Regions from separate parts of the Oceanobacillus picturae genome, predicted to be linked through region 2. Evidence: riboswitches for the same ligand, from Rfam matches in the RefSeq annotation. Region 2 holds a riboswitch; the other holds the start of a gene.
What was found. A riboswitch is a leader RNA that binds a small molecule or an ion and turns the genes downstream of it on or off. The one in region 2 is predicted to bind FMN.
Positions count from the first base shown of each region.

Region 1 (16,682 bases), on a different contig from region 2:
TTACTAGTCTTTAGCCGTTGGTCCTATGAACTCTGGAGGAAAAACCGCGACTATTTAATCAATTTCGAAAATTCAGTATACAATCGACATGATTCGACACAAATCAAGCTAGGCGCTGATTATACTTACATTAACAACATAGATTCTACAAATCCCACCACTGACATCAATGAACCCACATAAGATTCAAAAGGGAGAGGAGGCAGTAGGTGTTTTTTTTGCTTAGCAAAATCTGTTTTACAAATTGAGGGGAGGAAATAGTTTGAAAACAAAAAAGAGGCGTCAGACGAGAGCATTTAGTATTGCTGCGTCGGTATTAATGACTTTCTCATTGGTCACACCAGGCTTGGCTAGTGCCGAATCAAACAACAAGCTGCACCAGTCTGTTAATGAATCATCAAGCTCGGTAGTACAGAATAAGGTAACAGATCGATTGCTTGATACGTTTAAGAAAGATGACAAAGTTACCTTTCTCGTAAAGTTTGCAGAAAAGGCAGATACGGCAAAGGTAGCGGAGGAAGCTAAGAAATCTACAGCTAAAGCAAACCTTTCGGCACAGAAAGCAGAGCTGGCACAACGTTCAGCAGTCGTTTCCGAATTAAAAGCGACATCTCTTACTTCTCAACAAAATGTAAAAGACTTTCTTGAATCACAATTGGATTCAGGGAAGGTAGAGGATTATAAATCTTTTCATATAGTAAACGGTATGTCTGTTACTGCTACGAAAGAAGTGGCCGAAAAAATAGCCACATTTGCGGAAGTTGAAAAGATTTTGCCAAACGAAAATCGCGAACTGTTTACAACCGTTACAGAAGACGCGACAGCACCTACTTCCGATATCGCCAATGTAGAATGGAACGTTGAAAGAGTTGGCGCGCCAGCTGTCTGGGACATGGGGTTTGATGGTTCTGGCGTTACAGTGGCAAGCATTGATACAGGGGTTCAATATGATCACCCAGCACTACAAGAAAAATACCGTGGTTATGATGCAAGTACGGGCGAAGTCAACCATGATTATAACTGGTTTGACGCTACTGCAGGTGAAGAAGCACCGTACGATGATCAAGGACATGGTACACACGTGACGGGTACAATGGTAGGTAGTGAGCCAGATGGATCTAACCAGGTTGGTGTGGCACCTGGTGCACAATGGATCGCTGTTAAAGCATTTACAGCAACTGGTGGGACAGATGTAGATTTACTTGAAGCTGCGGAGTGGATTTTAGCTCCTACAGACTCAGAAGGTAATGCACGTGTTGATATGGCACCAGATGTCGTAAACAACTCGTGGGGCGGTGGACCTGGATTAGATGAATGGTACCGTGATGTTGTTACTAACTGGAGAGCAGCGGAAATTTTCCCTGAATTCTCTGCAGGTAATACTACATTGACAAACCCAGGCGGACCTGAGTCAATTGCAGTACCAGCCAATTACCCAGAGTCATTCGCAACTGGAGCTACTGATGCGAATGATGCGCTGGCAAGCTTTTCATTACAAGGACCTTCTCCTTATGATGAAGTAAAACCAGATATTTCTGCACCTGGAGTGAATATTCGCTCTAGTGTACCGGGTGGAGGTTATGAAGGTGGCTGGAATGGTACTTCAATGGCAGGACCTGCAGTAGCTGCAGTGGTTGCTTTAATAAAGCAAGCGGATGCTAGTCTAACTGTAGATGAAATTGAAGAACTTATCACCACTACTGCCACCCCATTAACAGATAGTAACTTTACAGAAGTGCCAAACAATGGATATGGATATGGTCTTGTAAGTGGATATGACGCAGTATCATCCCTTGTGACTGGATTAGGAACACTTGAAGGTCAAGTTACAAAAGAAGGAGAAGATACGGAAGCGCCTACTTTTGAACATGAAGCACCTGCAGAATCCTATATTGGAATGGATCTAGATCTATCCATTCAAGTAATGGACAACATCAGTGTATCCTCTGTTCAGCTTGAGTACACCGATCATAATGGGGATACGCAAACAATTGATGCAGATCGAATTTCTGGTGACTTCAAAGATGGAGAATATACAGCTACCATTCCTGGAGACCACATTGATGGTGACTCCCTGACTTATAGCTGGAAAATTAACGACTTTGGAAACAATGAGGTTTCCAGTGACGAGTATGTTGTAACCTTGCACCCTGGAATCTCTGTAGGTTATTCAGAAGACTTTGAATCAGAGGCTGCAGGCTGGACAGTATTCGGAGAAAATAACAGCTGGGAACGCGGTGTTCCAACGTCAGGGCCGGAAAGTGCTGTATCCGGTGAGAACGTATATGCAACAAACCTAGCAGGAACTTATGATAGTAATGCCAATACAACACTGGTTATGCCTCCCGTTGACTTACCAGAAGGAGAATCATACTTACAATTCAGTCAGTGGTACAACATAGAAAATAACTGGGATTATGGCCATGTGTTTATTTCAACAGATCAAGAACAGTGGACACAGTTAGCTAGAATAACAAATGTATCTGAGGATTGGGAAGAGGTTGAACTTGACCTATCCGAATACAGTGGGCAACGTGTTTACATTGGATTTAACTTAACTACAGATGGCTCTGTTGTCAAAGATGGTTTCTACATTGATGATGTTAAACTAGCTGACACTTCTGATAGTGCGAGTGCTTCTGTAAAAGAAAATAAAGGCAAAGCTAAAGGTAAGAATAAAGGTGCCATCAGCCTGAATAATGGGCAGATGGGAATTGCAGGCTTTAACAATGCACTTGGAGTAATAAAGAGTGATAAAAAAGCTTCTTTAAAAGAAAAAGTAAATCCGGCTAAAATTGCTCCACTAATGCCGGAAAAGAAAGATAAGCCAGAAAAGGATCCAATAAGCCCGGTATTGTTACCTATGAGTGCACAAGTAAGTGTGCTTGAGAGTGGAAGAACAGTTAATACGGATCCAGAAAATGGATCGTATTCTTTACTTCATGCTGCAGGTGAGTTTACTGTTAAAGCAGAAGCTTATGGTTTTGAGTCAGAAGAACAAACAGTCACAATAGAAGGTGATGAAAGCACAACTGCTGACTTCACGCTAGAAGAAGTTGCACAGCACACTGTAAGTGGTACCGTGACAGATGCGGCTACTGATGAACCAGTGGAAGGTGCTACTGTAATAGTAGTGGAAGATGCAAATATTGCACCTGTAGAAACGGATGCAGAAGGTAATTATGAATTAACAGCTTATGAAGGCAACTATACGCTGAAAATTTTGGCTGCTGGTTACCATGGAACAGAAATAGAAGTTAATTTGGAGGATGGCGATGCAGAAGCAAACGTCTCTCTAGAACCTTTCTACACTGTACCAGGTGGGGAAATCGGCTATGATGATGGTACTGCGGAAAACGCACGTGCTTTCTATGATGCAGGAAACGGCTGGGCAGTAAAAATGTCACTTCCAGAAGGCGAAGAATCTGCTGTCGTAACGGACGGTGTATTCAAATTCTGGGATGAAGAATTTCCTTCTCCAGGTGGAACAGAATTTGCTGTAGAAGTATGGGATGCCTCTGGTACAGATGGGCAACCTGGTGAGAAACTAGCTGGACCAATTTCTGCTGAAGCAACTCGAGATTCTAGTACTTGGACTGTTGTAGACTTATCAGAGCATGGAATTGTTGTAGAGGGTGACTTCTACATGGTTTATGTCCAAACACAGCCAAATACTGCCGCTCCTGGCCTTGCAACAGATGAAAATGGACCGAATGCAGAAAGAAGTTATCAAATGGTAGGAGGAGCTTGGTCTCCGTCACCAGCTGCTGAAGGTAACTATATGATTCGTTCACGTGTAAGCTATGAAGCAGAAACACCAGTAATTACCTCTCCTGCAGAGGATCTAATTACAAATGAAGCAGAAATCACTGTAGAAGGAACTGCTTCACCAACAACTACTGTACAACTTCTTAACAACGGAGAAGAAGTTGGGTCTGCTGAAATAGGTGAAGAAGGATCTTTCGCTATTGATGCAGAATTAACAGAAGGAGAAAATGAGCTTACTGCTGTATCTCTACTAGATGGTACAGAAATAGGTGAATCAGAACCGGTTGTCGTAACATTGGATACAGAAGCTCCTGAATTAACCATTGACAGCCCAGAGGATGGGGACAAATCTAATCGTGAGACAGTTACTGTAGAAGGAACTGTATCTGATGCTAACCTGGACTTTGTAGAAGTTAATGGACAGTCTGCAACTGTAGAAGATGGTACGTACTCCAAGCGGATTCTGTTAGATAACGGGGAAAATGAAATCGAAGTTATCGCACACGATCTTGCCGGTAATACGACATCTGAAACAGTAACAATTGACGTTAAATACGATGCGCCTGAGATTGAGAATCTAACACCTACTGAAGATAAAACACTAAAAGCGGGCGAAAGTGTCAAAATTGAATTTGACAGTGAGCCTGGGTTAGACGCAACTTTCGCTATCCATATGCCACTAACAAATGCAAAGAGCAGTGTATCTAATGCTACAGAATTGCCTATGATGGAAACCTCAGATGGGCACTATGTAGGCTACTGGACTGCGACTAGCAATGTTGTAGCAGATGGTGCAGTAGTAGAAGTGAAAGTTAAGGATGACTATGGAAACGAAACAAGGGAACAGGCTGACGGAAAACTAATCATTAACGTCGACTGAACCAACTAATCTAACAAGGTGTGTAGCCTAGTCTACACACCTTGTTTTTTGCTAAAGATTATAAGAATAGATGAGGTTCAGGTATACTAAACAAAGGTTTCTCAAACTACATATAAGGAAACGAAGCAAAACACTTTTCAAATTTCGTAAACTCCCGTATACTATTAATATAATTTAATAATCGATTCCATCTTCGGGGCAGGGTGCAATTCCCGACCGACGGTAAGAAGCAATTTCATGCTTTAAGTCCGTGACCCGCAAATTTATTTGCGGCTGATCTGGTGCAAGTCCAGAACCGACAGTTAAAGTCTGGATGGGAGAAGATGTCGAGCCGGAATTTAGTGCATATGTTGCGCTTGTTTTTCCTATGATTTTTTAAACATACCCTAAAGCCCCGATTAGGCTTTAGGGTTTTTTCTGTTTAAATGGAAGACGGCAGATCCTTCATCACGAGATAGGAATCGATTAAAGATGAAGGAGGAGAATGATGATGAAATCATCAAAGACGCAATCATTCAGCTTATTAAAACTTATTATTCTCGCATTACTGGGGACCATTTCACTGGTGTTATTCTTTATTAACTTTCCGTTACCTTTTCTACCAACCCCTTATCTAAAGATTGATTTTAGTGAGGTGCCAGCCCTTATGGCTGCGTTTATTTTCTCGCCGTTAGCAGGAGTAATCGTTGTTGCTATCAAAAATGTCTTATATTTAGCAATTGGTGGGGGAGAAATAATAGGCGTACTAGCTAATTTCCTTACTGGTGTTTTATTTATCGTCCCTGTTGCCTTGATGTATCATAAATTTAAAGGTGTTAAAAGTGTTATTTCAGGGTTAGTTACGGGCACAATTGTGATGGCATTGGGGATGAGTGTACTGAATTACTTCTTGATTTTACCAGCTTATGGTTGGTTTATGGGTTGGGAAATGACAGAGCAATTTAAGTGGTTTTCGGTATATGCTGGTATACTACCATTTAATCTAATAAAAGGAATTGTGGTCGGGCTTTTGTTTGTACCATTATTCTTGAAAATGAGACAGTGGATTGAGGAAAAGCGAGCTAGTCTTATCTAATTAAATTAATTTTTTATTTCCTAAAAGGGCTAGTCATGCGAAGACTAGCCCTTTTTGCATCTTTTAATAAATATAAATATTATTTAAAAAACCCGCTTGCATTAATTTTATGCAAGCGGGTACGTCAGTTATCTATTGTTCTTCAACAAGATATCTTGCTGTAGGTTGTACTTCTAATCGTTCTTCAGGAATAGGTTTGCCTGATTTTTCACTTAGCCCATATGTGCCATTTTCAATCCGCTCTAGTGCATCATCTATTTCTCGCAGACGATCCTCGCGCACAAGGTTCAAACCAGCATCGCGCTCTTGTTCAAATTGTTCGGTACCCATATCTCCGGGATGGTTGTCATAGTCTGCTAACTCATTAATGGAATCATTTGGGCTTTTTTTACGGTTTTCATCGATCTTTTCTGCATTCTCTTCTCTTAATTGTAGAAGTTGTTTTTTAAATTTATCTAATTGATCTTTACTTAGGTGTGTCTTCATTTGTATCTCCTTTCATTATGACTGCTTTTTACGAACAATTCCTAGCGTACATCTTGAAATACAAATTAGTTTTTCTGCTTCATCGACTATCTGTATTTCCCATACCATGGAAGTTTTGCCGAGATGGATCGGTTTTGCTAAAGCAGTGACCATCCCGTCACGTTTACTCTTAATATGGTTTGCATTAATTTCCATTCCGAAAACGTTCGATTGCTCTGTGTCAATATTGGCCATAGCTCCGATACTGGCAGCAGTTTCTGCGAGAGCTACACTCGCACCACCGTGCAAATAACCGGCAGGCTGGCGAGTTCTTCCATCAACAGGCATAGTAAGGATCACAAGATTTTTATCCAATGATATCGTTTTAATCCCAAGTGCTTCCATTAGTGTCTGGTTAAATTCCATTTAAAGGACATCCTTTCTTAAATTACAGCGTCAAGTAGTAATGAAATTCCTAAAAGAAGTCCATAAATACTATTGGTTTTTCCAGTTGCTGCCATGGCAGGCATCATCTCAATCGGCATCGTTTTACCTTGAAATTTGTTGATAACATCAAATGCCTTCATGATAGCAAGAAACGAAATAAGTGACCATAATGGAAGGATACCGGTAATGATATAAGCTGCAGTTAGTACAAATGAAAGAATGAAAAATCCTGCAAGCACCTTAATGGCATTTTTTCTTCCTACTAGAATTGCAATCGTTTTTCGTCCATTCTTTTTATCTCCATCAAGGTCTCGAATATTATTGGATAACATTATTGCACCAATAAATAATGCAACCGGTATGGAAACCCAGATAACTTCTGCTGTGATGGCGTTTGTTTGGATGAAATAACTAATTCCTATAATGACTGTCCCCATTAAAAAGCCAGAGAACAATTCGCCGAACGGTGTATACGCAATTGGTAATGGTCCACCTGTATATAAATAACCGAAAAGCATGCATACTAAACCAATCAAAGCAATCCACCAGCTAGACTCAATACAGATGTATACTCCGAGAAGAATGGCGATTCCGAAAAAAGTTAATGCCAAGGTTAATACTGTTTTGGGCTGGATTCCATCACGGACGATGGTTCCACCAATCCCTACAGATTCCTCGGTATCTAATCCTCTTACGAAGTCGTAATACTCATTAAACATATTGGTGGCAGATTGAATTAGCATTGATGCAAGAAGCATGGCAAAAAATAACAGAAGATGAAAGTTCGTATCTTCTGTAAAAGCGAACATGGACCCGACAAAAACGGGTACAAAAGAGGCTGTTAGAGTGTGCGGGCGCAATAAACGCCACCATATCTGGAACCCTTCTTTTTCATTTAAAGCTTGTTTTATTGTATGATTATCTGATGTGTTCATTTCTTTTTTTCCCCCTGATTTCACATGCGTATCGTATCAATTTTAGGGAAATTATTAGGGGGTGTCAATTCACTAGGAGGATTTCCTTGAGAAACCAGCAAAAAGGGAATAAAATAGGATAAGGTATTATGTTGGCGCATTGTTTGGTTACGGAGGTTTAAATAGATGATAGAACTGAAAGAAGAAAATATAGAAGGTGTATTTCAAGAGGCGATCGATACGATTCATCCTCAAAATAGCAGGCTTGTCAGTATTACGAAAAGGGTAGAGGCAATAGACCCCCTTTCATTTTATGATGCAGCAAAACAATTAAGAACGGAAAGACTTTATTGGTCCAGTACCGCAGAGGCTTACACTCTTGTTGGTACGGGGTGTGCTTTTGAAATTACTGCGATCAAGGATCGCTTTGAAACAGCAGAGCAAGAATGGAATAATCTCCTTAACGATGCTGTAAGTAATAATCCTTATGATGTTCCTGGTACAGGAATCGTCAGCATGGGGGGAGCGGCCTTTGACCCTGAAAAAGAAAAGACAAAGCTGTGGGCAAATTTTGAACCGATTCGGTTTACTGTTCCAGAATATTTGCTTACAGAGTATGAAAATGACTTTTATTTTACGATGAATATAATGGTGAGAGCGGATGACCATCCCCGTCAACTAGCAAATCAGTTACGGGAAATGGAGGGACAGCTTTTGAATGGAACTCCTCGTTACGAGTCTGACACACAAATTGTCGGTAGGCATGAAATCTCTCCAGAAAAGTGGAAGCAAACAGTTAAGCTGGCAACAGAAGAAATACGTCAGCAAAAGGTTGAGAAAATTGTTTTAGCTAGGGAAGTACGCTTGAAGCTAGACAGAGAGGCAGATAGTGGTAATATTTTAAGAAAACTATTGAATACCCAGTCAAATAGTTTCATTTTCTCCTTTGAAAGAGGGAAGGATTGTTTTATTGGTGCTACTCCTGAAAGATTAGTGAAAATAAGGCAAAATAGCCTTTTCTCAACATGTTTAGCAGGTACTGCCCCAAGAGGTGAAACGGAGGAAGAGGATGCTCGTATCAGCCATAAATTATTTCACGACCAAAAGAATCGCGGGGAGCATGATTTTGTTGTACAGATGATGAAGAAGGCGATTGAGAATTATTGTACTGATATCGAGATTCCAAATGAACCGGTCGTTTATCCTTTAAAGAATTTACAGCACTTATACACACCGGTTACGGCCCGCATGAAAAAAGACTATACGATCTTAGATATTATTAAAAACTTACATCCCACTCCGGCACTTGGTGGCACACCTCGTAAGGAGTCGGTTGCCTTTATACGAAAACACGAGCTCTTAGACAGAGGCTGGTACGGAGCACCAGTTGGGTGGCTTGATAACCGAGATAACGGCGAATTTGCCGTGGCCATTCGATCAGGGTTACTCCAAGGGGATGAAGCATCCTTATTCGCAGGGTGTGGCGTTGTTAAGGATTCCGACCCTGAAGAAGAATACGAGGAAACAAACATTAAACTAACACCGATGCTCTCGGTACTTGGAGGTGTAGAATGAATCCAACCGAAGTGTTAACAAGATATACAGCTAATTTTGTTGATGAGTTATCAAAAAACGGTGTAACAGATATTGTTATTTCACCTGGTTCTCGATCCACACCGCTTGCCATGACAATAGCTGAGCATCCCGATATAAAAGAGTGGATCGTCATTGACGAGCGTTCTGCAGCATTTTTTGCTATGGGTATAGCTAAAAAAACAGGACATGCTGTTGCTCTGGTGTGTACTTCGGGTACGGCAGCAGCTAATTATTTTCCCGCCATTGTGGAAGCAAATTACAGCAGAGTACCGCTCATTGTATTGACTGCTGATCGCCCCCATGAATTACGTGATATTGGAGCCCCACAGGCGATTGAACAACTAAAGCTATATGGGGATTATGTAAAATGGTTTCAGGAAATGGCATTGCCAGAGGCCTCTGAAAACATGCTCTCCTATGTGAGAAATAAGTCGGCACGTGCTGTGTTTATGGCTAATGAGGGAAACCCTGGGCCGGTACAGTTAAATTTTCCGTTTCGAGACCCGCTAGTACCTGATTTCTCCATTGAGAATTTGTGGAGCAACCAATCCTCAGACCCACGAAATCATACAGTAGAAGGAAAAAAACAGCTTTCCACTAATCAAATAATCTCTATTATAGAGAAACTGCAAGGTAAAGGAAGAGGACTTATTGTCTGTGGGCCACAAACAGATCAGGAGTTGGCACAGGCGGTCACAAAAGTTGCCGAAGCTTGGGGACTTCCTATTTTGGCAGATCCGCTTTCACAGCTTCGTGCAGGGGAGCATGCCAAGGATTTAATTGTGGAAACGTATGATGCGATATTCCGGGATGAGAGGATACGAAATAAACTAAGGCCAGATTATATTATCCGGTTTGGAGCTATGCCGGTATCTAAACCCTATCTTTTTTATGTGAATGAAAATAAGCATATTCCTCAATTTGTTGTTGAAAATTATACGGGCTTTCGGGAACCAACCGGTAATAATACAGAATTTATCTTTTCAGATGCAGTTCTATTCTGTAATTCGCTTTTGACCATTGAATATACACCTGAACAGGACAAGGAATGGTTGGAAGACTGGCAATCCATGAACCGAATTGCAAAAAAACATCTTCTTGCTGAAGCTGGTGATGAATTAACCGAGGGAGAAGCGGTTAGGGCATTAGTGGATGTGATTCCAGAATCAAGTAGTATTTATGTTGGGAACAGTATGGCGGTGCGAGATTTAGACACTTTCTTCTTCACTACTCCTAAACATTTGTCTATTTTGGCAAATCGTGGAGCAAATGGTATTGATGGCATGATATCAAGTGGATTGGGAGCTGCGATAACTGGTGCCCCTGTAACCCTTGTGGTTGGCGACTTATCTTTTTACCATGATTTGAATGCATTATTAATAGCGAAGCAATATAAGCTGAATATTACGATCCTATTAATTAATAATAATGGTGGTGGGATTTTCTCCTTTCTTCCACAATCACAAGAGAAAAAACATTTTGAAGTATTATTTGGCACACCTGTAGATATTGAGTTTAAGCATGCTGTGCAAATGTATGGAGGCATGTACGCTTCCGCAGGTACCGAAGAGGCATTAAAAGCAGTACTGTATGACAGTTACCAGCATAAGGGGCTGTCTGTTGTTGAAGTGAAGACAGATCGAGAGACGAACACAAGCTGGCATCGTAGTAAATGGAAAGCTATCGCGGAAGAGTTGAAGGGTGAGGCTTAGGACGTGTATTATGAGGTAAATGGAACAACATATTGGATTAAAAAAAGCGGTTCTGGTCCAGCAATGCTTCTCCTTCATGGTTTCACAGGCTCAGCGGAAACATGGAAGGGTTTTGTAGAAAAATGGCAAGCAACACATACGGTACTTACCATTGATCTTCCTGGTCATGCCAAAACAACTTCAAATAATTCTGTAACGATGAAGATGTGCTGTCAGGATATTGCAGAGATCCTTCAGTCATTTGGCTTAAACAAAATAATTGTTCTAGGATATTCAATGGGTGGTAGGACAGGATTATCTTTTGCTTGTCTCTATCCAGATCTGGTTGATAAATTGATATTAGAAAGTGCCTCACCGGGTTTGCAATCTGCAGAAGATAGAACTGCTAGACAAAACAAAGATGAACAGCTGGCAATGATGATTGAGAAGGATGGCATAAGCGCATTTGTTGATTTTTGGGAAGAAATCCCTCTTTTTGCTTCACAAAAGCAATTATCTTTTGAAAAAAGGAAAGCCATTAGAAAAGAAAGACTTTCCCATACAGCAGACGGCCTTGCAATGTCACTGCGCGCTATGGGAACCGGAACTCAGCCTTCGTGGTGGGAGTATCTTGAAAGGTTATCTATTCCCACACTTTTACTTGCTGGAGGAAGCGATACAAAATTTGTAAAGCTAAATGAAAACATGCATAAACTGTTGCCACAAAGCGATTTTCGTATCATTGAAAATGCGGGCCATGCAATTCACGTGGAACAAGCAGAGATTTTTGGTAAGATAGTAGGGGAGTTTATTTATGACTCTAAGATGGTATAGAAATATAGATTTATAAATCTTCCATTTAACACATGGTATAGGAATACCAGTTCAAGTGGACAACAAAAATGTACATAATGAGGAGGAATAAGTATGACAGTACAATGGGAAAACGTAAGAGATTACAACGAAATCGTCTATGAGAAGTATGATGGAATTGCTAAGGTGACAATTAACCGTCCAGAAAAACGCAATGCCTTCACCCCTTTGACAGTAAATGAGATGATTGATGCATTTGCTGATGCACGGGATGACTCTAGTATTGGAGTTATAATTCTGGCAGGAGCCGGAGACAAAGCATTTTGTTCAGGCGGAGATCAATCGGTTCGTGGACATGGAGGCTATGTAGGAGAAGACCAAGTCCCACGCCTAAATGTTTTAGATTTACAAAGACTTATTAGAACGATTCCAAAACCTGTTATTGCAATGGTATCTGGTTACGCTATTGGTGGAGGACATGTTTTACATGTTGTGTGTGACCTTACTATAGCAGCAGACAACGCTATTTTTGGACAAACAGGCCCTAAAGTAGGTAGCTTTGATGCAGGTTATGGAGCAGGATATTTGGCCAGAATGGTAGGGCATAAACGCGCAAGAGAAATTTGGTACCTATGCCGTCAATATGATGCAGAGCAAGCCTATGAAATGGGTATGGTAAACACCGTTGTTCCTCTGGACAAGCTAGAAGAAGAGACAGTTCAGTGGTGTCAAGAGATTTTAGAAAAATCACCTACTGCATTAAGATTCCTTAAAGCATCATTCAATGCTGATACGGATGGCCTAGCAGGGCTTCAACAAATGGGTGGAGATGCGACATTATTGTACTATACAACAGATGAAGCAAAAGAAGGAAGAGACGCTTTCAAAGAAAAAAGAAAGCCAAACTTCAAACAGTTCCCACGTTTCCCTTAAGAATAATTTTCAACCCTTTGCTAATTAGAAGCAAAGGGTTTTCTTTAATGCTTAGCTTCTTGCAACTAAGCGAAGTAACTGCTCGAAGCTACTCTTTATTAAATGAAGGAGGGTACATCCATGAGTACGACAATTCCTCACTGGTTGTCAAAACAGGCAGAACTAGCTCCTGATCAAACAGCAATCGAATTACCAGATGGATACTCCATCACGTTTAACAAGTTAAGGCAGGAAAGCCAAATATATGCTAAAAAACTCGCAACACTAGGTGTTGAAAAAGGAGCACATATTGGCATCCTCTCCGAAAACAGCCTCCAAATGATGATTGCAATTCATGCGCTAAGCTACATAGGAGCTGTTGGGGTACTGCTCAATATACGTCTCACTGCTTCTGAATTAAATTTCCAATTGAAAGATGCTGATGTGTCTATTTTGCTAACGTCTGACACCCAACAGAAAAGGTCGGACACATTGGAAGTGAGAACGGCAGTGCAATTAAATGAAGTGGAAGCATTTATGGAGAGTGCCGTCTCTTTAGTTGAAGAAATTCATTTAGATGACCTTTTCACCATCATGTATACCTCTGGAACTACTGGTTTCCCAAAAGGTGTGATGCATACGTATGGCAATCACTGGTGGAGTGCTATTGGTTCAGCTTTAAACCTTGGTGTGGAAAAGCAGGATAAGTGGCTTGCTGCACTACCTATATTCCATGTAAGTGGCTTTTCCATTCTTATCCGTAGTGCTGTTTACGGCATGCCTGTATATTTATTGGACAAATTTCATGCAAATATAGTACACGATGCAATCATGTATAAGGGAGTTACCACTGTTTCTGTTGTAACAGTGATGCTACAGCAGCTTTTAGAAAAGCTTGGAGAATCTGAATACCCCAATACCCTGCGTTGTATGTTGCTAGGTGGAGGACCAGCGCCAGAGTCCCTGTTGCTAAAGGCAAAAGAAAAGCATGTGCCGGTATTTCAGTCATTCGGTATGACGGAAACTGCTTCACAAATAGTTACATTAAGCGAGAAGGACGCCTTACAAAAAATTGGCTCTGCGGGTAAACCGCTATCTCCAGCCCAACTTAAAATTAATCGCCCAGATCCTGATGGAGTAGGTGAGATCCTTGTAAAGGGCCCCATGGTGACAAGAGGGTACTTTGAAAATGAAGAGGCAACAAATAAAGCGATACAGGATGGTTGGTTGGCAACAGGAGACCTTGGTTATGTCGATAAGGAAGGCTTCTTATATGTAGTGGAGAGAAGAACTGACTTAATTATATCAGGTGGGGAAAATATTTACCCTTCAGAAATTGAGAGTGTCCTTTCAGCGCTAGACGGTGTAAGAGAAGTCGGCGTTACAGGAAAACCAGATACTGTCTGGGGGAGTAAACCTATCGCTTTCCTTGTTGTTCATGAGTCTATTACGATAGAGCAAGTCGAGAATTATGCGAGGGAAAAGCTGGCCTCATACAAAGTCCCGGTTTCATTCCATTTTGTGAATGCACTACCAAGGAATGCTTCAAACAAATTACAAAGAAATAAATTATTGAATCTTTTAGATTGAACAATACAATGGGAGGCCTACCTAAAATGAAGGAAGGCCTCCCATTTTTATGAAGATAACTAGCTCTATACTATTTTTTACCCAATAATGGCTCATGATTAGTTGAATAAAGCGGCTTTAGTTCCTCTTTTGGTGAAATATGAAGCTTCGCACTATTGACAGCGATTGGACCATCGTGAAAGCCGCCAGCAATTAAATTCAACTTATGAGGGTAATTGGATATGTCCCCAACTGCAAAGATGCCAGGTATATTTGTTTCCATTTTTCCATCTACTACGATCGTGCCATCTTCCATCTTAAGACCCCATTCTGAAATGGGACCGAGATCAATCTCAAACCCATGGTTCACAACCACACTGTCGACAGGGAATTCCTTTTGGCTGCCACTTTCCGTATGGGCAATAGTTGCTGAGGACACAAAACCGTTCTCCCCCGATAAACTAGTAAGTTGATAGGGCTGATATACATCAACTGAGGAACTCATCATTTTACTAATATTACGTTCTATTCCTGAGAAAGCAGACTTCCGGTAAACCACGGAAATGCTATTTGCAATTCCCACCAACTCATTCGCCCAATCTATAGCTGAATTACCTCCACCGGAAATTAATACATTTTTTCCTTCGAAGTCGGTCATTTTTCTAATGGTATAATGCAAGCTTGTCCCTTCGTAATGAGTAGCTTCAGGTAATGCAAGCTTCACGGATTTTAGACTTCCAAACCCTGTTGCCAGGATAACAGTCTTCGTTAAATGCTTCGCTCCGTTATTGCTTGTGAGCAAGATGTGTCCGCTTGGCTGTTTTTCCATATGCATAACCTGTTCGTTCAGTACGATTGTTGGGTCAAAGGTTTTAGCTTGATCTATTAATTGCTCTGTAAACGCCTCTCCAGTGATCCTGGGGATTCCCCCGATATCATATATAACTTTTTCAGGATAGAAATAAGGTACTTTTCCTCCAAGAAATGGCAAGAACTCAATTACTTTCGTTTTCATCTCGCGCATCCCACTATAAAATGCGGTGAACAATCCCACTGGTCCCCCGCCAACTATGGTAACATCATATAATTCTATATCCTGTGGCATGATTCAGCCCCCTGTGGTTAATTTGCTTTGATATGTCCTCTATTAGGTTATTAAAATTAACGATAATTATCAAATATAGATCCTTATAATGATAAAGTGAAACTTCAATCAGTAGGGGTTTCATTCTTCCCCTACTGATTGTTAGTTGAACCAACCGGGATAAATGGAGAATGGAATAATGCAAAAAGCGGGACATATTTTAAGAAAGTACCATCGCAGAATGACTAGAAAGGGTCCGAGATTATTGTGCAATGCGTAGTCAAATTCAATTAAATTTATCAAGTAAAGAAATAAGTATTACATTTCTATATTTGCCATTAGAGCTACCAAAAATGTACGTTTCGTGTCTAGTTTCTACTTTAATCATTGAAAATCATTCTCAAAGACATTGACGAAATCGGAAAAACCCAATAAACTGTATGTAATACGTAAAATCAGGAACGTACCAAAAGTAAGTGATATACGATTCGGAGTAAGATGTAGAGGGAGAGATTCCAATGCAAACATTAACCGCAAATGATTTAACACTCGGCTATGGCGAGGATATAATAATAGATGATTTAAATTTAGCTATACCAAAAGGCGAAATCACCGTCTTTATTGGTGGGAATGGCTGTGGGAAATCCACCCTGCTGCGTTCATTAGCCAGGCTCCTTAAGCCAAAAGGTGGCGGAGTTGTATTGGATGGAGAGGATATTGCCAAGGTTGGCACAAAGGATGTAGCAAAAAAACTTGCTATCCTTCCACAAAGTCCTGTCACTCCAGAAGGCTTGACCGTGAATGAACTTGTGAAACAGGGGAGACATCCATACCGTGGTTTTCTAAAGCAATGGTCTAAGGATGATGAAGAGGCGGTTTTCAATGCGCTTCAATCGACAAATATGCATCATTTGAAGGATCGTTCGGTTGATTCCCTTTCAGGTGGGCAACGCCAACGTGCTTGGATTGCGATGACATTAGCGCAAGAAACAGATACAATATTGCTAGATGAACCAACAACCTATTTAGATATGACCCATCAAATCGATGTACTCGATTTGTTATTCGACCTTAATGAGAAAGATGGACGAACAGTGGTGATGGTGTTGCATGATTTAAATCTGGCATGTCGCTATGCTCATCATATTGTTGCAATTAAGGATAAAAAAGTTTTCGCACAAGGTAAGCCGGAAGAAATAATCAATTGTAATCTTGTTCATGAAGTTTTTGAAATGATGTGTGACGTTACATTTGATCCAAGATTCGGGACTCCAATGTGCATTCCTCATGGAAAAGGCAGATGTATATTTGCTCAAGGAAAAAACCAGACTACTGCAGTCAATTAAAGATAAGACCTATCTTCTACGGAATGATAGGTTTTTTGTTTAGAATGGATGTTTTTATCGATACATAGTGAAGACCAAAAGCTTGTAAATCCGTACATACATGTTAGCGAATTGTAGTGTTT
Region 1 is NZ_CCAX010000001.1:1,419,785-1,436,466, reverse strand. It holds gene BN988_RS07245 (S8 family peptidase) at 263-4,648, shown strand; FMN riboswitch at 4,834-4,977, shown strand; gene BN988_RS07240 (ECF transporter S component) at 5,139-5,723, shown strand; gene BN988_RS07235 (TraR/DksA C4-type zinc finger protein) at 5,856-6,209, opposite strand; gene BN988_RS07230 (hotdog fold thioesterase) at 6,225-6,614, opposite strand; gene BN988_RS07225 (1,4-dihydroxy-2-naphthoate polyprenyltransferase) at 6,632-7,570, opposite strand; gene BN988_RS07220 (isochorismate synthase) at 7,736-9,124, shown strand; gene menD (2-succinyl-5-enolpyruvyl-6-hydroxy-3-cyclohexene-1-carboxylic-acid synthase) at 9,121-10,857, shown strand; gene menH (2-succinyl-6-hydroxy-2,4-cyclohexadiene-1-carboxylate synthase) at 10,861-11,670, shown strand; gene menB (1,4-dihydroxy-2-naphthoyl-CoA synthase) at 11,764-12,582, shown strand; gene BN988_RS07200 (o-succinylbenzoate--CoA ligase) at 12,703-14,151, shown strand; gene BN988_RS07195 (NAD(P)/FAD-dependent oxidoreductase) at 14,222-15,235, opposite strand; gene BN988_RS07190 (ABC transporter ATP-binding protein) at 15,733-16,560, shown strand.
Region 1: it holds a riboswitch for FMN, as region 2 does, so the genes downstream of both, BN988_RS07240 (ECF transporter S component) here and ribE (riboflavin synthase) in region 2, are expected to answer to the same signal.

Region 2 (16,682 bases):
TGTGCAAAGGAGAAATGTATATCGTCCCAAAAGGTGTTGAGCACAAACCTATTGCCGAAACAGAGTGCCATATTATGCTTGTCGAACCAAAAGGTGTAGTGAACACAGGTGAGGCTAGCTCTGAGTTAACAGCTGAACAGGATGTTTGGATATAGCTTAGACAAATACATAATATTGGAGAGCGAGAGTAGAAAATATGAAAAAACAAAATGGTAGAGTCGTAGGTTTTGAGATGAATAGTCAGGAACCTGAGAAAGCAGCAGCTTTTTATGCGAATGTTTTCGGCTGGGAAGTCGCTGACCCAAAATGGGATTATTGGGCTGTGAAAACTGGGGAGGACGGGATCAACGGAGGGATTGCAAAAGGACCACATGATTACCGACACGGGATAAGAGTGCAAATCGAAGTAGAATCGATTACTGAAACGATAGCACAGGCTGTTGAAAACGGTGCTATGGTTGTAAGAGAAAAAATGGATTTTGATACATTTTACCTCGCTTATCTTGTAGACCCCTCTGGAGTAGGCATTGGTTTAGTAGAACAGAAATAGTCTGCAAGAAGGAGCTCAATTTTGAATCAAAAAGGCTGAAAGTGAATCGAGAACGTCAAAAGTGAATCAAGAATGACGCAAAGTGAATCGAAATAGCCATAAAGTGAAACGAGAATGCCGCAAAGTGAAACGACAACACCAAAAGTGAAACCAAAAAGCCGCAAAGTGAAACGACAACGCCATAAAGTGAAACCAATGCATCCCAAAGTGAAACCACCATACCCCAAAGAGCGAGCGAGACTAAACTGTCTCACTTGCTCTCGCCTGGCAATAGTTTAAAAAGGTGCTTTTTCTATAGTTCTACCTTGTCTCCCATGGGTGGTTTTTGCCATTTTAAGTGAACGAATAACTGCTTCCTCTGTTGTTTCCACTACAGCTTGAAATAGCTGGTTCATAACCTCATGATCATCTCGCAAGTAGACCATTGTCTCATCAGCTTTCCCAGCGTGGTGTTCATAAGTATTCGCTGTGGAAAATGCAATGGCGATATCCCCACTGCCATTGTCCAGATGACTTCCCGTTCTGCCAAGCCCTGCTGCACATCGCTTGGCTAGTCTATTCAATTGCCTATCATAAAGAGGCGCATCTGTTGCAATTATCATCATTATTGACCCATCTGGTGTCTCAAGCTTATGCTTGCGCCAATCTGCAAACAAAGCTTCTTCACGCTTGCCGAAATTACTTACTACCAGGCATCCCAGCGTGTAATGTTCTTTTTCAGTTGAGATAATGCGTGATGCTGTTCCTACACCACCTTTATAACCAAAGCAGACCATGCCTTTTCCTGCTCCTACTGCCCCTTCTTTTGCCGGCTGTTCTGTGGCCGCTTCTATTGCCTGTATCGCGTGAGCTGGTTTAACTGCTTGCTCCCGAATCGAGTTCAGGTAACTGTCATTACACTCCCCAACTACAATATTGATGGAGCTTGTTGTATCCCCAATATCTTTTGTCGTCTGAAGCATATACTCCAATGTCCCTTGCCAAACGGCCCCCACACTAAAAGTGTTAGTGAGCATAATAGGGGCTTCAAGTAGCCCTATTTCCTCTAGCTGTGCTAGGCCTGTAGTTTTCCCATAACCATTTATAATGGCACTACCAGCGCGGACTTTTTTGTAAAATAAATTATCTTCGTGTGGAAGAATTGCTGTTAATCCCGTACAAATTGTCTTATTTTCGTCCAGCTTTTCATACAATGTAACATGTCCTACTTTTACACCAATCACATCAGTAATACAGTTTGACTTTCCCTTATTAAGTGCCAAATGCCCAGCTCCCTTTCTCTATTTTCTATAGTATAACAAAATAGAATACTAAAAACTCTGTGATTTTAGTGAGCGAACTCTGCTTTTCTTAGTATGTTATGTGCTGGAAAGAGACAGACTATACATAACTGAATGAAACGGAGGCATCGTGATGAAAAGGATTCTGTTCATCTTATTTGCTATAAGTATTGTAATAGGCTCTGTTTATAATCTTATGCTTGCTGATAAGGAGGCAGAGCATTCCAAAGGCTTATACAATGGGGAAGAAAGTGTAGAAGTTAGCGGAACCGTTCCTCTAAGCGTTAATGTAGGGGATAAGGCACCGGACTTTGAACTGAAAACACTAGATGGTAAACAAGTGAGGCTCTCTGACTATAGAGGAGAGCGAGTATTGTTAAACTTTTGGTCTACCTGGTGCCCACCGTGCAGACAGGAAATGCCAGATATGCAGCAATTTTTCCAGGATAAGGATCCTGTGATCTTAGCCGTTAACCTGACTGATACAGAAGTGAATCAAAAGACAGTGAGAGAATTTATAGAGGAATTTGGCGTAACCTTTCCAGTCTTATTGGACGAAAAGGCTAAAGTAAGTCAGTTATATCGTATACAGCCAATTCCTACTACGTATTTCATTGATGCTGAGGGGAAAATAAGGTATAAAGCCTTTGGTGCCTTAACCTACGAACAGATGATACAGGAATATGAAAAATTGAGCGAAACATCAAAATAGCCGTTTAATTATACGAAGATAGGGTATAAAATACCTAGCGTAGCGCGCTACTGGGAGGATATTTTAGTGGAATATACGAAAGAAGAGCTGTTTTATTTTAAAAGAGACCGAGAGTATTTAACGGAGCTTCTTCAAAAATATGAAGATGACCAGATAAAAATAAAAATCCAGGAAGAGATCCGTTTTCTTGAATCGATCCTAACACATTAATTTAAGCCCTTTATGGATGTAAAATATACACCTGATTCTGATTCAGCAAGAGCTCCAATTGAATGTGGGGCTTTTTTTGTATGTTAAAAATGTTAGCCAAAAGGCAATGACAGTAACTATAACTTTGAATTCCCAGTATACAAAAAATGTACGTATTTGCTAAATAAGATACGTATTGAATGAGTTGCTTGCATTCTAAATAAATTTAAGTTATAACATAGATACAACCGAATAATTAGAATTTCCTTCGGGGTCGGGTGAAATTCCCAACCGGCGGTGATGAAGTGTTATGCTTCTAAGTCCGTGACCCGTGCGGCGCAATGCCAAGCGGTGGATCTGGTGAAACTCCAGAGCCGACAGTAAAGTCTGGATGGGAGAAGGAATTGAAAAGCGAGCATGTTTATGATGAAACGCCTTATTATGCTATGTGCATTTTGCACTGTTATAGTAGGACATTGTTTTATCCGCGTGTTTTATTAGCTTATTAAATTCTGCCCTTTTACCCTCTGAAGCGATAATCAGGGGTTTTTTAATGCAATTAAATTTGAAGGGGAGGATCGTATGTTTACAGGAATAATAGAAGAAAAAGGAACATTGCTCAGAAAAAAACGTGTGTCAGAACGTGCTGTTACGCTAACCATTAAAGCGGAACATATTCTGTCAGACATGAACATTGGGGATAGCATTGCAATTAATGGGATTTGTTTAACGGTCACGCGTTTTTCGGATCATTCATTTGAAGTGGATGTTATGCCAGAAACGATTAAAGCAACATCCCTTAACGCCACAGAAGAAGGGGACTTCGTCAATTTAGAAAGGGCAATGGCTGCAAACGGTAGGTTCGGTGGTCACTTTGTATCAGGTCATGTAGATACTACAGCAGAAATCGTACACAAAGCACAGCAAGAAAATGCGATCTATTTTAGGATCAAATTACCTGCTAACTACAAAAGCTTATTGTTGCCAAAAGGATCGATCACAGTTGATGGTATTAGTCTGACCATATTTGACGTGGAAGATAGTACTGTTACGATTTCGATTATTCCACATACCTCAGCACAAACTACATTAGGAACAAGAGAAGTGGGAGATTTCGTGAACATTGAGTGCGACATGCTAGCCAAACATGTACAGCACCTCTTGCAGTTTACGGAAAATGCTCCAGAAAGCAATCTAAATAAAACATTTTTACAGGATAAAGGCTTTTTATAAAGTTAAAGAAAGGAGTGATGACTATGTTTCATACTATTGAAGAAGCAGTCGCGGACCTACAAGAAGGTAATATTGTAATTGTGGTAGATGATGCAGATCGTGAGAATGAAGGAGATTTCGTGGGTTTAGCAGAAAAAGCGACGCCGGAAATGATAAATTTTATGATTACACATGGCAAGGGGCTCGTTTGTACAGCTATAACCTCAGACATTGCTAAAGCTGCAGGCCTAGAATTAATGAAGCGTAACAGCACGGATCCGTTGTCGACAGCCTTCACTGTCAGTGTAGACCACATTACAACGACAACGGGAATTAGTGCATCAGAAAGAGCTAAAACAATTCAAGCACTCACGGATGAACAGGTAGCAGCTGATCAATTTAAACAACCAGGTCACGTCTTCCCATTAATCGCTAAGGAAGATGGTGTACTCGCCCGCCGAGGTCATACAGAAGCTGCGGTTGATTTAGCTTTGCTAAGTGATGCAGCTCACTCTGGTGTGATTTGTGAGATCGTTAAAGAGGATGGCACAATGGCACGGGTCCCTGATTTAGCCGTTATGGCCGAACGGTTCGGATTAAAAATGATCACAATAGAAGACTTGGCAGCATACAGGAAAAAGCAGCAACAATATATGATGGAGAGGGGATAATAAAATGGGAAACGTATTTGCAGGAAATTTAGTTGGTACTGACATGAAAATAGGAATAGTGGTTGGAAGGTTTAATGACTTTATCACAAGTAAATTATTAGAAGGTGCAAAAGATACATTAATGAGACATGGTGTGTCTGAAGAAAATATAGATGTGGCTTGGGTTCCAGGAGCATTTGAAATTCCACTTGCTGCAATGAAGATGGCAAAAAAGGAACAATATGATGCTGTGATTACATTGGGAACGGTCATTCGTGGTTCCACTCCTCATTTTGATTATGTGTGTAATGAAGCAGCTAAGGGTGTGGGGCAAGCTGCAATGCAAACAGAAAAACCCGTCATTTTTGGCGTATTAACTACAGAAACAATTGAACAGGCAATTGAACGTGCCGGAACGAAAGCAGGAAACAAAGGTGCAGAGGCAGCAACAGCTGCTATTGAAATGGTAAGCTTACTAAAACAATTTTAATTAAACGCGAGGAAGGTCGGAGTATTGCTCCCGGCCTTTTTTTAAGCCTGAAATAAAATTGAACATGTTGCAAGTTCATCAACCACGTTAGCAGTTCAATCAACCATAAGCCATGAAGAATCGACCACAATAGCAATTCAATCAACCATAAGCCATGAAGAATCGACCACAATAGCAATTCAATCAACCAAAAGTCATGAAGAATCAACCAAGATAGCGATCCAATCAACCAAAGCCACCTTTAGCGAACAGCTCCACCCCACACCATACTTAGTCTCCCAATAGATGGTGAATTAAAGCCATAATACCGGTTAATTTCACATGGCCGCTAATCTCTGTTGTTTCAATCAGCCAGTCTATGCTTCTCTTAATGGAAAAAAGCTTCTCAGTAAGATAAACTGGTTGGTAGGGAAATTTATTCTGGTGTAACCGTCCGTAAACTCCTCCTTCAAAACATGAAACAATGGTGTTTAAGTGGGAGTAAACGGACGCTAATACCCTGATTCGTTCGACTAATAGTCATTGGGGGAGAACGACACCCCCACTAGTTAAAGTTTCATTTTATTATTCGGAGGCGATTAACATAAAATTACTAGGAATACAGCTTGTCATGATAGCGGTTATATGGGTAGGTATGGCCTTCTTTTATTCCGAAATGACGCCTGTGAGCAAAGGGATATTTTATTTGGTAACATCATGGTTATTACTTTTGTTGGTACTGGTTACAAAGGATTGGCTAAAAGCTAGAAAAAGATGAGGATGAGTTAACGATGCTAACATTAGAAAATTTACATAAATCCTTCGGGGACAAAATATTATTCGATTCCGTTACGAGCACCATTACAGACCGGGAAAGAATTGGTCTGATTGGAGTAAATGGAACGGGAAAATCCACCTTTTTGAAAACAATTGCTGGACTAGAAGCACCGGAAAAGGGCACCATCAAACACCCAAAAGATTATCGGATTGAATACTTAGCCCAAGATCCACCACTTAATCCTGAACTGAATGTAATGGAACAAATCTATTACGGAGATTCTGTGATTATGCAGGTAATGCGTAACTATGAGCAGGCTTTGTTGAAACTGCAAGAGGAACCGGAAAGCAATGAGGCGCAAAGCAGATTAATAAAGATGCAACAAAAAATGGACGAAGCAGAGGCATGGGAAGCTAACACAGCTGCAAAGTCTGTTTTGACAAAGCTTGGAATTACCGATTTTGATAAGCAAGTAACAGAACTATCGGGTGGACAAAAGAAACGAGTGGCTATTGCCAAGGCGCTGATTCAGCCTGCAGACCTCTTGATTTTAGATGAACCGACAAACCATCTTGATAACGAAACAGTAGAGTGGTTGGAGAAATATTTGCAAACGTATAAAGGATCTTTGCTACTCGTTACGCATGATAGGTATTTTTTAAATCGGGTCACCAATCGAATTTATGAGTTAGATAAAGGTAATTTGTATGTGTATGAAGGAAATTATGAAATATTTCTTGAGAAAAAAGCAGAACGTGAAGCGCTTGAGGCAAGCAATGAAGCGAAGCACCAGAATACTTTAAAACGTGAACTAGCATGGTTAAGACGTGGAGCAAAGGCACGATCCACAAAGCAAAAGGCTCGAATAGGGCGCGTTGAAGAGATGAAGGAAGAAACATTTGATACGAAGAAAGAGCAAGTTGATTTTAAAGTAGGGTCAACCAGGCTAGGAAAGAAAGTGTTGGAACTACAGGAAATCAGCAAATCATTTGGAGAAAAAAGGTTAATCAATGAATTTAGCCGCTTGATTGTGCCAGGTGAGCGGGTAGGTATTATTGGCCCAAATGGTACGGGGAAATCAACGCTATTAAATATTATGGCAGGGCGTATCAAGCCAGATGGCGGTCAGGTAGAAGTTGGAGAAACGGTAAACATCGGGTACTATACCCAAGGTGATGAAGAGCTTGATGGATCACAACGCATTATTGATTATATTAAGGAAGTTGCAGAGGTAATCCATACGAGCGATGGCGATGTTATTACAGCTGAACAAATGCTGGAGCGATTTCTATTTTCCCGTTCCGCACAGTGGACGTATATTCGCAAGCTATCTGGTGGGGAAAGACGCCGTCTATACCTTTTAAAGGTTTTAATGCAAGAACCAAATGTCCTCTTTCTTGATGAGCCGACAAATGACTTGGATACTCAGACGCTGGGAGTGCTGGAGGAATATTTGGATCAGTTCCCTGGTGTCGTAGTTACAGTATCGCATGATCGCTATTTTCTAGATCGTGTAGTAGATCGTTTAATCGTGTTTAAAGGCAACGGTGCGGTAGGTGAGTACTATGGTAATTATAGTGAATACCTTGAGCAGGCTCAGGCAGAACAAAGCGTCACAACACCACCAAAGGCAATAAAAGAAAAGCCAAAGCAGAAAAAGAAAAAGCTATCCTATAATGAACAACGAGAATGGAATACCATTGAAGAGGAAATTATGGAGCTAGAGAGTCGGGTAGACGAACTAAAAGCAGGGATTGTAGATGCTGGTAGTGATTCTGAAAAAGTTCAAAAGCTCTTCCAGGAACAAGAAAAAGCAGAAGTAGCACTCGAACAGAAGATGGAGCGTTGGGAAGAACTTTCCCTCATGGTGGAAGAGTTTGAAAATAATAAGTAAGTTAGAGGCCTCCCAGGATTTTGGGAGGCTATTTTATTTATAAAATATGGTTAGGGGTCCTGATCAGCCACCGAGGTAGAAAGCAAGCATCGGCTTTGAGGCAGTGGATATCGGATTTGAGTTAAGAAGTATCGGCTTTGGAGCAGTGGATATCGGCTTTGAGGTAAGGAGCATCGCCCGAGAGCAGAAGAGCATCGCCCGAGAGCAGAAGAGCATCGCCCGAGAGCAGAAGAGTATCGCCCGAGAGCAGAAGAGTATCGCCCGAGAATCCGAAACATCATCCAAAAGCCACGATTTATCCAAGCGAGGACTTCTTATTTTTGTTATATGCATGCTTTTCACCATATTGCTCAAACTAAGCCTATTACTAAATATGGGTGGGCTGATAATGAGCGAAGAACAGCTTTATAATAAAATACTCGAGGTAAAAGAACAGCTACATAATTTACAACACACCTACTGGGAAATGACTACCAGTTTCGATACATGGCGTTTTTGGTTTCTGCTAGGAAGCATGATTATTGCACTAATCATTTTGTATTTTACTGTGGATAGAAAAAGACTCTTTGAACTTACTTTTTTTGGTTTTACCATACATGTACTTTGGGCAAATACAGATCAGATTTTAACATCCCTCAATTATTTCAGCTATCCACATAGTTTTACTTATGTAATGACTACAGGAGTTACCTCAACCACGGTGGTATTTCCAGTAGTATTTATGTTGGTATATCAATATTGTCTTAAGAAAGGGAAAAACTTTTTCCTCTATACTATTGTACTAAATCTGTTATTTGCTTTTGGTATGGGGCCGTTGTATGTATACCTCGGCTTCCTAGATATGAACAAAGGCATGAATTATGGATTTCTTTATCTAATTGACGTTGTAGTTGTTTTTGTTGCTTTTGCTTTCACGAAATTTTTTCAGATGATGAAACAGGATTGGAAGGCGAAGCAATGAGGTAAGGAGATTTTTCGGCATAGTTTCTTATATTGGGTATAAACTAAACCTATTATTATAAATAGGTGGTTTTAGAAATGAGTGAAGAACAACTATACAAGAAAATATATGATGTAAAGGAACATTTAGCAAAGTTACACAAAGAATTTTGGAATGATTACTCAGATTTTGAGACATGGTATTTTTGGTTTAACCTTCTGTCGATTTTCTTGCCATTACTAATTCTCTATTTTTTACTTGATCGTAAACGAATCTTTGAAATTTCATTTTACGGGTTTACAGCGCATATTCTCTGGGCCAATCTAGATAATATCTTAGCTTCCCAAAATTATTTGCTGCACCCTCACAGTCTATCCTATTTACTTCCAGTAGGCTTTTCCGTTACTACGGTTATATTTCCGGTCGTCTTCATGCTGGTTTACCAATATTGTACAAAACATAACAAAAGTATCTTGATCTATTTTGTTGGGGCATCTGTCATCTTTGGTTTTGGGTTTGGAGGATTCTCTGTTTTGGTAGGATTGTTGGAAATGCATAAAGGAATGAATCTGTTCTATCTGTTTCTTATTGATATTGTAATTGCCTTCCTCGCGTATGGATTTACTAAGTTATTTATCATGATTAAGCATGATAAGAGAGCAGATTAATAAGCAAAAAGCAGGCTATAATTTCTACAGCCTGCTCTTTTTATTATTCTGTTAGATCTTCTATCACAATACTTTCTACAATACCGGTGCCGTTATCACGAATATTTGCCTCAAAAGAAACATTATCACCAGGTTGCATGAAAATGGCGAGTGGGGATTTCCCTGAACTAACATTATAAATAGTGTTATCATCTTTGATTAGAAATTGTACTACTTGCCCATTGTTTTGATTGCTCACAAGAACTCTTTCTACTTCCCCGCTCCGTTCTTCTAAAGCAGATTCTCCTGTAGAGGAAACATTGCTTGGATCTTGGGCGAGTGCAAGGCGATATGCTTCCAGTGTTTGTCGAGCCGTATCACCAAACACCACAAAGTCAGAATCAGAAGCCTTGATATAGGCATAGTGCTTGAATAAACCGTTTGGATCCAGAACATTTACAACCCATGTTGGATCTCCATCAATGTTGTATAGTACAGGCATTGATCCAGTCCAATTCTTCTCTGGGAATTCTTTGTTTACAATTTCTTTTGCCCCTTTACTGTCCATAATTCCATTGTTTTTATCACCATTGTAGTAGGTGAGCTCTCCTGTACGAGCATTAATTAATGTGTAACCTAAAGCGGAATCAATATTCTCTTTTGGTGAGGACATGTCAGTAAAGTAATGCATTTCTCCATTTTCATCAAAAATCGGCGTGACATTACTTTCGGTTCCAGAGCCGTTTGGTATTTTTACATCTCGTTTACCAAAAATGGAGTTTAACCAGCCATGCACATACTTACCAAAGTACTCGTTTTCATCAGAAGCCATTTCAGAGCTGACAGAGCCATCTATAAAATCAGGCGCCTCATTTGTTTTATATAAAGTGACATCACTTGTTACCGGGTCGACAATGGCAACATTTAGTTTTTCTACATTTGGTTTGTTTGTAAGACCGATTGGTTTATAAAGTGTTTGGACATACCATGGTTTTCCATCTTCGTCTACTTCCAACTGTGGTTCCCCACTTTGAATATAGTTAGGATAAGCACCGTAAATAGTACGCTTTACATTATGATTAAAAAAGCTTGAATTCGTGTATTTCATTTTACTCTCTACAAACTGTGGTTGTGCGTTAACATCTGTCGCGGAAATGGTGAAATACCCTTCCGTTTCTTTGCCTCGGAAGTAACGCCAAAAGTCGGTAAACTCGACAGGAGCAACAAACACAATATCATCGTTAACTTTTTGTACTTGCAGTTTCCCTAAGTCGTAGAATTGTGTATTTGGAACAACACTCATTGCTTTTTGCACCTTGTTTCTAGCAAATTCAGGGGATACGACAATTGGCGTAGCGTCTTTATCCAATGGTTTTGCTTCTGGTATTTCTTCTTTAGGGATAGACTCATAAGAATCATCCAATCCAAAAATACCTAGTACAAAGAAAGTAGGTATAGCTAGGATTGCTAGCAGAACAATGACCCCAGAGACAGTGTCTAGCTGCTTGCTAGACTTTGTAAATGGCTGACTTGTCGTTAAAGCGTAGAGTCCAACCATACCTGCAATTCCGATAACGATGTTAGATATAGTCATATTGGGAATGGTCATCGGCAGCATAATAACGTATATTGCAATCGCTCCAATAATAAATAGCACGATAAAGATTAGCAGAACTGCTTTCAATGTGGTCTTGCGATGTTTTTTATTGTTGATAACAAAAAACAGTGAAATAATTAGATACAATATAAATGAGAGTATCGTGGTGCTTAAAATACCTGTCATGATTTCAACTCCTATGTGTTTTCTCTATACGGCATGTAATACGTTGTGAATGTAAAAAAGTTTCATTCCGAGACAATTTCGTTTGAAAACATAAAGTTGTATATTAGACTGAGGTCAATACAGATAAAAAAAGAGGGAAATAAATGAAACAGATATATAGCGATATTATTCAGTTTCGCGGAAGCCATTATGATTTCGGCTATAAGCAGGGGCTAGAATTAAAGGACTCGCACACATTGCAAAACAGAAAAAAACAGTGGAAAATTCGTCGGCCGCGTTTCACCATTTCGGTGGAAGAAGTGAAACAGGTGATAATGCCGTTTGCACCTGCTATCTGGGATGAGCTTCGTGGATTACAGGATGCACTGGAATGGAAAATGGAGGATGTATTACAGGAGTTTGGTGGATACCGCTTGGAATATATGAAAAGTGGTTGCTCCATTTTTACAGGATCTGACTACATGGTGAGAAATTATGATTATCATCCTAAAACATATGAAGGAAGATATACCATATTCCAACCGAGTGACCAAGGCTATGCAGTCATCGGTCCGTCTCAGCGGATTACCGGACGGATGGACGGAATGAACGAAAAAGGACTTGCGATGGGCTATAACTTTATGCATCGTAAAAAGCCAGGCGACGGTTTTATCTGTAATATGATAGGGAGAATTCTCTTAGAAACCTGTGCTGATGTGGATGAAGCTATTTCCTTATTAAAAGAAATACCACATCGCCATTCCTTCAGTTATGTATTATTAGATAAAAGTGGAGAAACGTACGTGGTAGAAGCCACACCAAGAGCAGTAGAAGTACGTCAATCAAATATATGTACAAATCATTTTGAATTACAAAAGGATGAAAACCGCCATCATTTAGATGATTCGTATAAACGTTATGCATCCATCGAAAGTCAAAAAGAAAATGTCCTTGATCCTTACAAAGCTTTTCGCATGTTAAATGATACAGACAAAGGTGTATTTTCAACAAAATATAAGCAATGGGCAGGAACTATTCATACATCCGTTTATTTCCCTCAGGATGGGAAGGTATGGTTCGCGCTTGGTGGTGATCGGGAGCCTATGATATTTAATTTCCAAAAGTGGCTACAAGGGGAGAAGATCCAGGCAAAACGGATATTGGGACAAGTGGACACAGAATTGCCGTTCGTTCATATGGAGAAAAACGTCCGTTAGCCTTATATGAAGGGCAACAAAACGTCGGGGATGTTAAAAGTGGCGATCTACCACTTGTATTCAATAACTTACAAAAAAGATGTTTAATTTGTGCAACTTTAAGGAAACATAATTTAAGACTTTATTTTTGTAAAAATGCAGTTATAATAGACTCAGAATGCATTACTATGTAGGAGGTTGCGGAATGAAGTTATTTCAGGTTAGAAAGGGACAGTTCGTATTCTATAATAACGAGCTACATAAAGTATATACGGTAAAACCTATGTTTAAGAAGTCTGTCCATTTATATCGTCTAAAGGATATGAAACAAATCTTGACGAAAGCAAGTGAGATTACGCTATACAGACCACAGCATAATGATACCTTTATCTTTTATGGAAAACGTTATACTGTAGATAAAGATCGTAAGCCAGAGCCAGGTGATTATATTTTAATTACCAAGCCTGCACCAGACTTCCTTGATCACTATTCATTGAACGAGATTGAAAAAGTGGACAGTGTTGAAGATGGTAACGTTGTTACAACAAGAGATAATGGCGTAAAGCATAGTGAATATGTTGTTATGGTCCCTGGAAGATCAGAAGCAAGCCAGGAAATTGCTTACTACGATAAAAATCTTGTACCGGAAGCACAACAGCTGGAGGATGAATCAATTAGCTATCTGGCTGAAAGTGATAACTCGCTTAACCCGGTAGTCGGTGACATTTATATTGATGTTAGAAATAGCACAAAGGCAATGATTGTGGCTATGACAGAAGATGAAGTCGTATTTGGCCATGGTGTACGTGTTCATGTTGCAGAGCTACTTGATGAGAACAACTATACACTTGTCTATCGCTTTGAAGAAGACTTATAAAGTGAAACTTCAATCAGTGGGGGATTTCATTTTTCCCCCACTGATCGTTAGTTGAACGAATCGGAGTGTTAGCGTCCGTATACTCCCAATTAAGCATTAGGGTTTCACTTCATGTTTTGAAGGGGGAGTCTTACGGACGGTTGCACCAGGATAAAATTCGTAAAAGAAGAACCGCATGAATGTAGGCATTTTCGCCTTCACTTCATGCGGTTCTTTTTCTATTTATGATATAAGTGATGCAGCCTTATATCCTAAAATATTTAGCGGATCCTTAGAGTTAGAAAATGGTGGAGCATAGCCTATTTCTAGTTCTTGTAAATCATAGACAGTCAGTTTTCCTTTAATAGCTGTTGCAAGGACCGCCAATCGCTTATCAGCTCCTGCGTAACCTACAACCTGTCCGCTGTAAATTAAACCGGTCTCTGCATCAAATAATATTTTAATCCATAGCCTATTTGACCCCGGGTAATAGCCAACATTGGAATTCGCCTGCAATATAGCCTCTTTAAACGTATAACCTTCCTGCTTTAATGTCGTGCTCGTATGACCTGTTGATCCAACGGTAAGGTCGAACACCTTTAAGATCCCCGTGCCCATGGTTCCTTGATATGCAATTTTCTTGTTTGTTAAGTGGCTGGCAATAATAAATGCTTGCCGGTGTGCTGGCCACGCAAGTGCAACGTTTCGTTTTACTCCTGTGATGCTATCAGGTGTTTCGACGACATCTCCTAGTGCATAAATGTCTGGATCTGATGTTTGCATAAATTGGTTAACAGTGATTGCTCCCGTGTTACCAATTTTTAAACCAGAATGAACTGCAAGCTGTGTGTTTGGTCGCACACCAATGGATAAGATAGTCATATCTGCATCCACCGTTTTACCACTTGCTAGATGTAGTTTCTTGCCTTCATTAGAAAAAGAGGAAAGCCCATCATTGAGCTTAAGAGAAATATTATTGTCCGTTAAATGATCAGCAACATGGTCTGCCATGTCTTTATCTACTAATTTTGCTACCTGTTCCCCTCGGTCAATGAGCGTACAGTGAAGCCCTCTAGCTTGCAGGTTTTCCACCATTTCCAAACCGATAAACCCAGCACCGATAACTGCCGCTGTGGCTGGTTGGTGTTTTTCAATGAATTGATCAATAGCATCCATATCGGGAATGGTATGCAAAGTAAAAGTCCGTGCTTCAGCCATGCCATCAATTTGAGGACACAAAGCGTAGGCACCAGGAGAGAGAATAAGCTTATCGTATGACAAAGTCTCCTCTTGCGTGGCGCTGTCTTGCTTTTGGAACGTAACCTGCTTCTGCTCACGTAGGACCCGCGTAACTTCTGTTTCTGTATGCACGTGAAGGTTGAAGTTCTCTTCAAACTCCTCGGCTGGATAAAGAATGTCATCCCGGCTTTCAAGTACGCCACCAAGGTAATAAGGCATTCCGCAGTTCGAAAAGGAAACATAGCTTCCTTTTTCGAAAAGATGAATTTCGGCTTCTTTGTCGGTCCGTCTTATTTGTGCAGCTACTGTCGCGCCACCACCTACTCCTCCGACAATTACTATTTTTTTCTTCAACGTCATTCCTCCTGATTAAATTATTCCAAAAGAATTTAAGACGACAATGATGATCGTAAAAGGAACGAGCCAACGAATCAGCTGGAACCACAATTGGTACATACCTGATGGTAAATTGTTTCCATAGAAGAACTCATTTCTGACTAGTTGCTTATCCATCTTAAAACTAATAAATAATGCTATGAAGAGACAGCCACCCGGCAACATAATATTACTTACAAGAAAGTCTGATGCGTCAAAGATAGTTAAACCAAATAGTTTAAACTCTGACAGATTACTTGATGACAAAGCTGCAGGGATACCAGCAATGAAAATAAATACGCCAGCAATAGAAGCAACCTTTTTTCGTGAACGCTGTTTCTTCTCGGTGAAAGCAGAAGTTATTATTTCCAACATACTAAAGGATGATGTCAGTACCGCAAATAAAAATAATAGCAAAAATAAACTCAAGAATACTTCACCAAAAGGCATTTGGGAAAAAGCTTCCGGAAGAACGATAAATAATAATCCAGGTCCTTCAGATGGCTCAAGTCCAAAAGCGAACACCACTGGGAAAATCGCTAGTCCAGCCAACAGAGATACGAAAATATTCATAATGGATACCATTCCTGCTGACATTGGGAGACTAACATCCTTTTTTAAATAGGAACTGTATGTAACCATGACAGATATCCCCACTGCAAGGGAGAAAAAGGATTGCCCAAGTGCATAAAGAATGCTACTTGCAGTTAGCTCGGAAAAGTCTGGTTGCAAAAAGAAGGTGATTCCTTCCATTGCACCTTCAAATGTTAGTGCACGAATTACTAAGATAATAAAGAAAACGAAAAGAAGTGGCATTAATACTTTACTTGATTTCTCTATTCCATTTTTAATACCAAAGGATATGACAATAACATTGATCAGAAGGAAAAGTGCCAGTCCGAGTATTGTTAGAAAAGGACTGCCAGTTATCGTTCCGAAAAGTGCTGCGTAGTCCGCATTCTCTTTTATAATCATTCCTGGTATGGACATCAAGCTATAAAGAAGTACCCAGCCACCAACCACACTGTAGAAGGATAAAAGCAGGAAAGCGCCAGCAACGCCCCATTTACCTATGAATGACCATCCTGAGCGTGGTGCAAGTGTCTTGTAGGCCGAGACAGCTTCTTTTTGTGCCCCACGGCCAATCACGAACTCAGCGATTAGGATAGGGAGCCCGATTATAATGGTAAAAGCGATAAAGACGAGGAAAAAAGCTCCTCCTCCGTTCATTCCGGTCATGTAAGGAAATTTCCAGATGGCACCAAGACCGACTGCTGCACCTGTTGAAGATAAAATGAATCCAAGTTTTGTAGACCATTGTTCCGTTTTGTTACCCATCGTACGCCTCTCTTTCAAACATCTAAGTTGTAAAATTTTTAAGTTAAGGATTTATAATATATTGGACTAATGCTGTTCAATGACGGGAACAGCCACGTCTAGCTTCAGCGCGTGAAAATAGTGAGATTTCCCTCTTCATCTCGGGCGCCTGCACATTTGCTCAGTATATCAGTTGCTGTGCTTATTTAAAAATTATAGCTTTGTTCGAATGGACCATAGTTCTGGGAAGAAATAATGATCTAGGACTTTTTTTAAGTACCCGACACCAGAAGAGCCACCTGTACCAGTCTTATGCCCAATAATCCGCTCTACTGTCTTCATATGTCTGAAGCGCCATTGCTGAAACCAATCTTCAATATCAACGAGTTTTTCTGCTAGCTGGTAAAGCTCCCAATTATTATCGACATCTTGATAGACAGCCAACCATGCTGCTTCCACGGAATCATCTTTTTCATATGTTTCGGAAAAATCTCGGTTAAGTACTTCAGGGTTAATGTCAAAGCCAGCTCGAGATAGGGCTTGAATGGAAACATCATAAAGGCCTGGTGCATGGTAGGCTTTTTCCATTATAGTATGCACTTTAGGATCTTTTTCA
Region 2 is NZ_CCAX010000002.1:621,801-638,482, forward strand. It holds gene BN988_RS14135 (cupin domain-containing protein) at 1-155, shown strand, start outside; gene BN988_RS14140 (VOC family protein) at 197-550, shown strand; gene BN988_RS14145 (DmpA family aminopeptidase) at 826-1,812, opposite strand; gene BN988_RS14150 (redoxin domain-containing protein) at 1,964-2,542, shown strand; gene BN988_RS18955 (hypothetical protein) at 2,609-2,752, shown strand; FMN riboswitch at 2,992-3,138, shown strand; gene ribE (riboflavin synthase) at 3,314-3,964, shown strand; partial or broken gene ribB (3,4-dihydroxy-2-butanone-4-phosphate synthase) at 3,988-4,593, shown strand; gene ribH (6,7-dimethyl-8-ribityllumazine synthase) at 4,619-5,083, shown strand; gene BN988_RS14170 (ABC-F family ATP-binding cassette domain-containing protein) at 5,854-7,734, shown strand; gene BN988_RS14175 (hypothetical protein) at 8,123-8,695, shown strand; gene BN988_RS14180 (hypothetical protein) at 8,773-9,342, shown strand; gene BN988_RS14185 (DNA-binding protein) at 9,386-11,104, opposite strand; gene BN988_RS14190 (C45 family autoproteolytic acyltransferase/hydolase) at 11,248-12,300, shown strand; gene BN988_RS14195 (hypothetical protein) at 12,485-13,156, shown strand; gene BN988_RS14200 (CoA-disulfide reductase) at 13,379-14,728, opposite strand; gene BN988_RS14205 (sodium-dependent transporter) at 14,744-16,087, opposite strand; gene kynA (tryptophan 2,3-dioxygenase) at 16,280-16,682, opposite strand, start outside.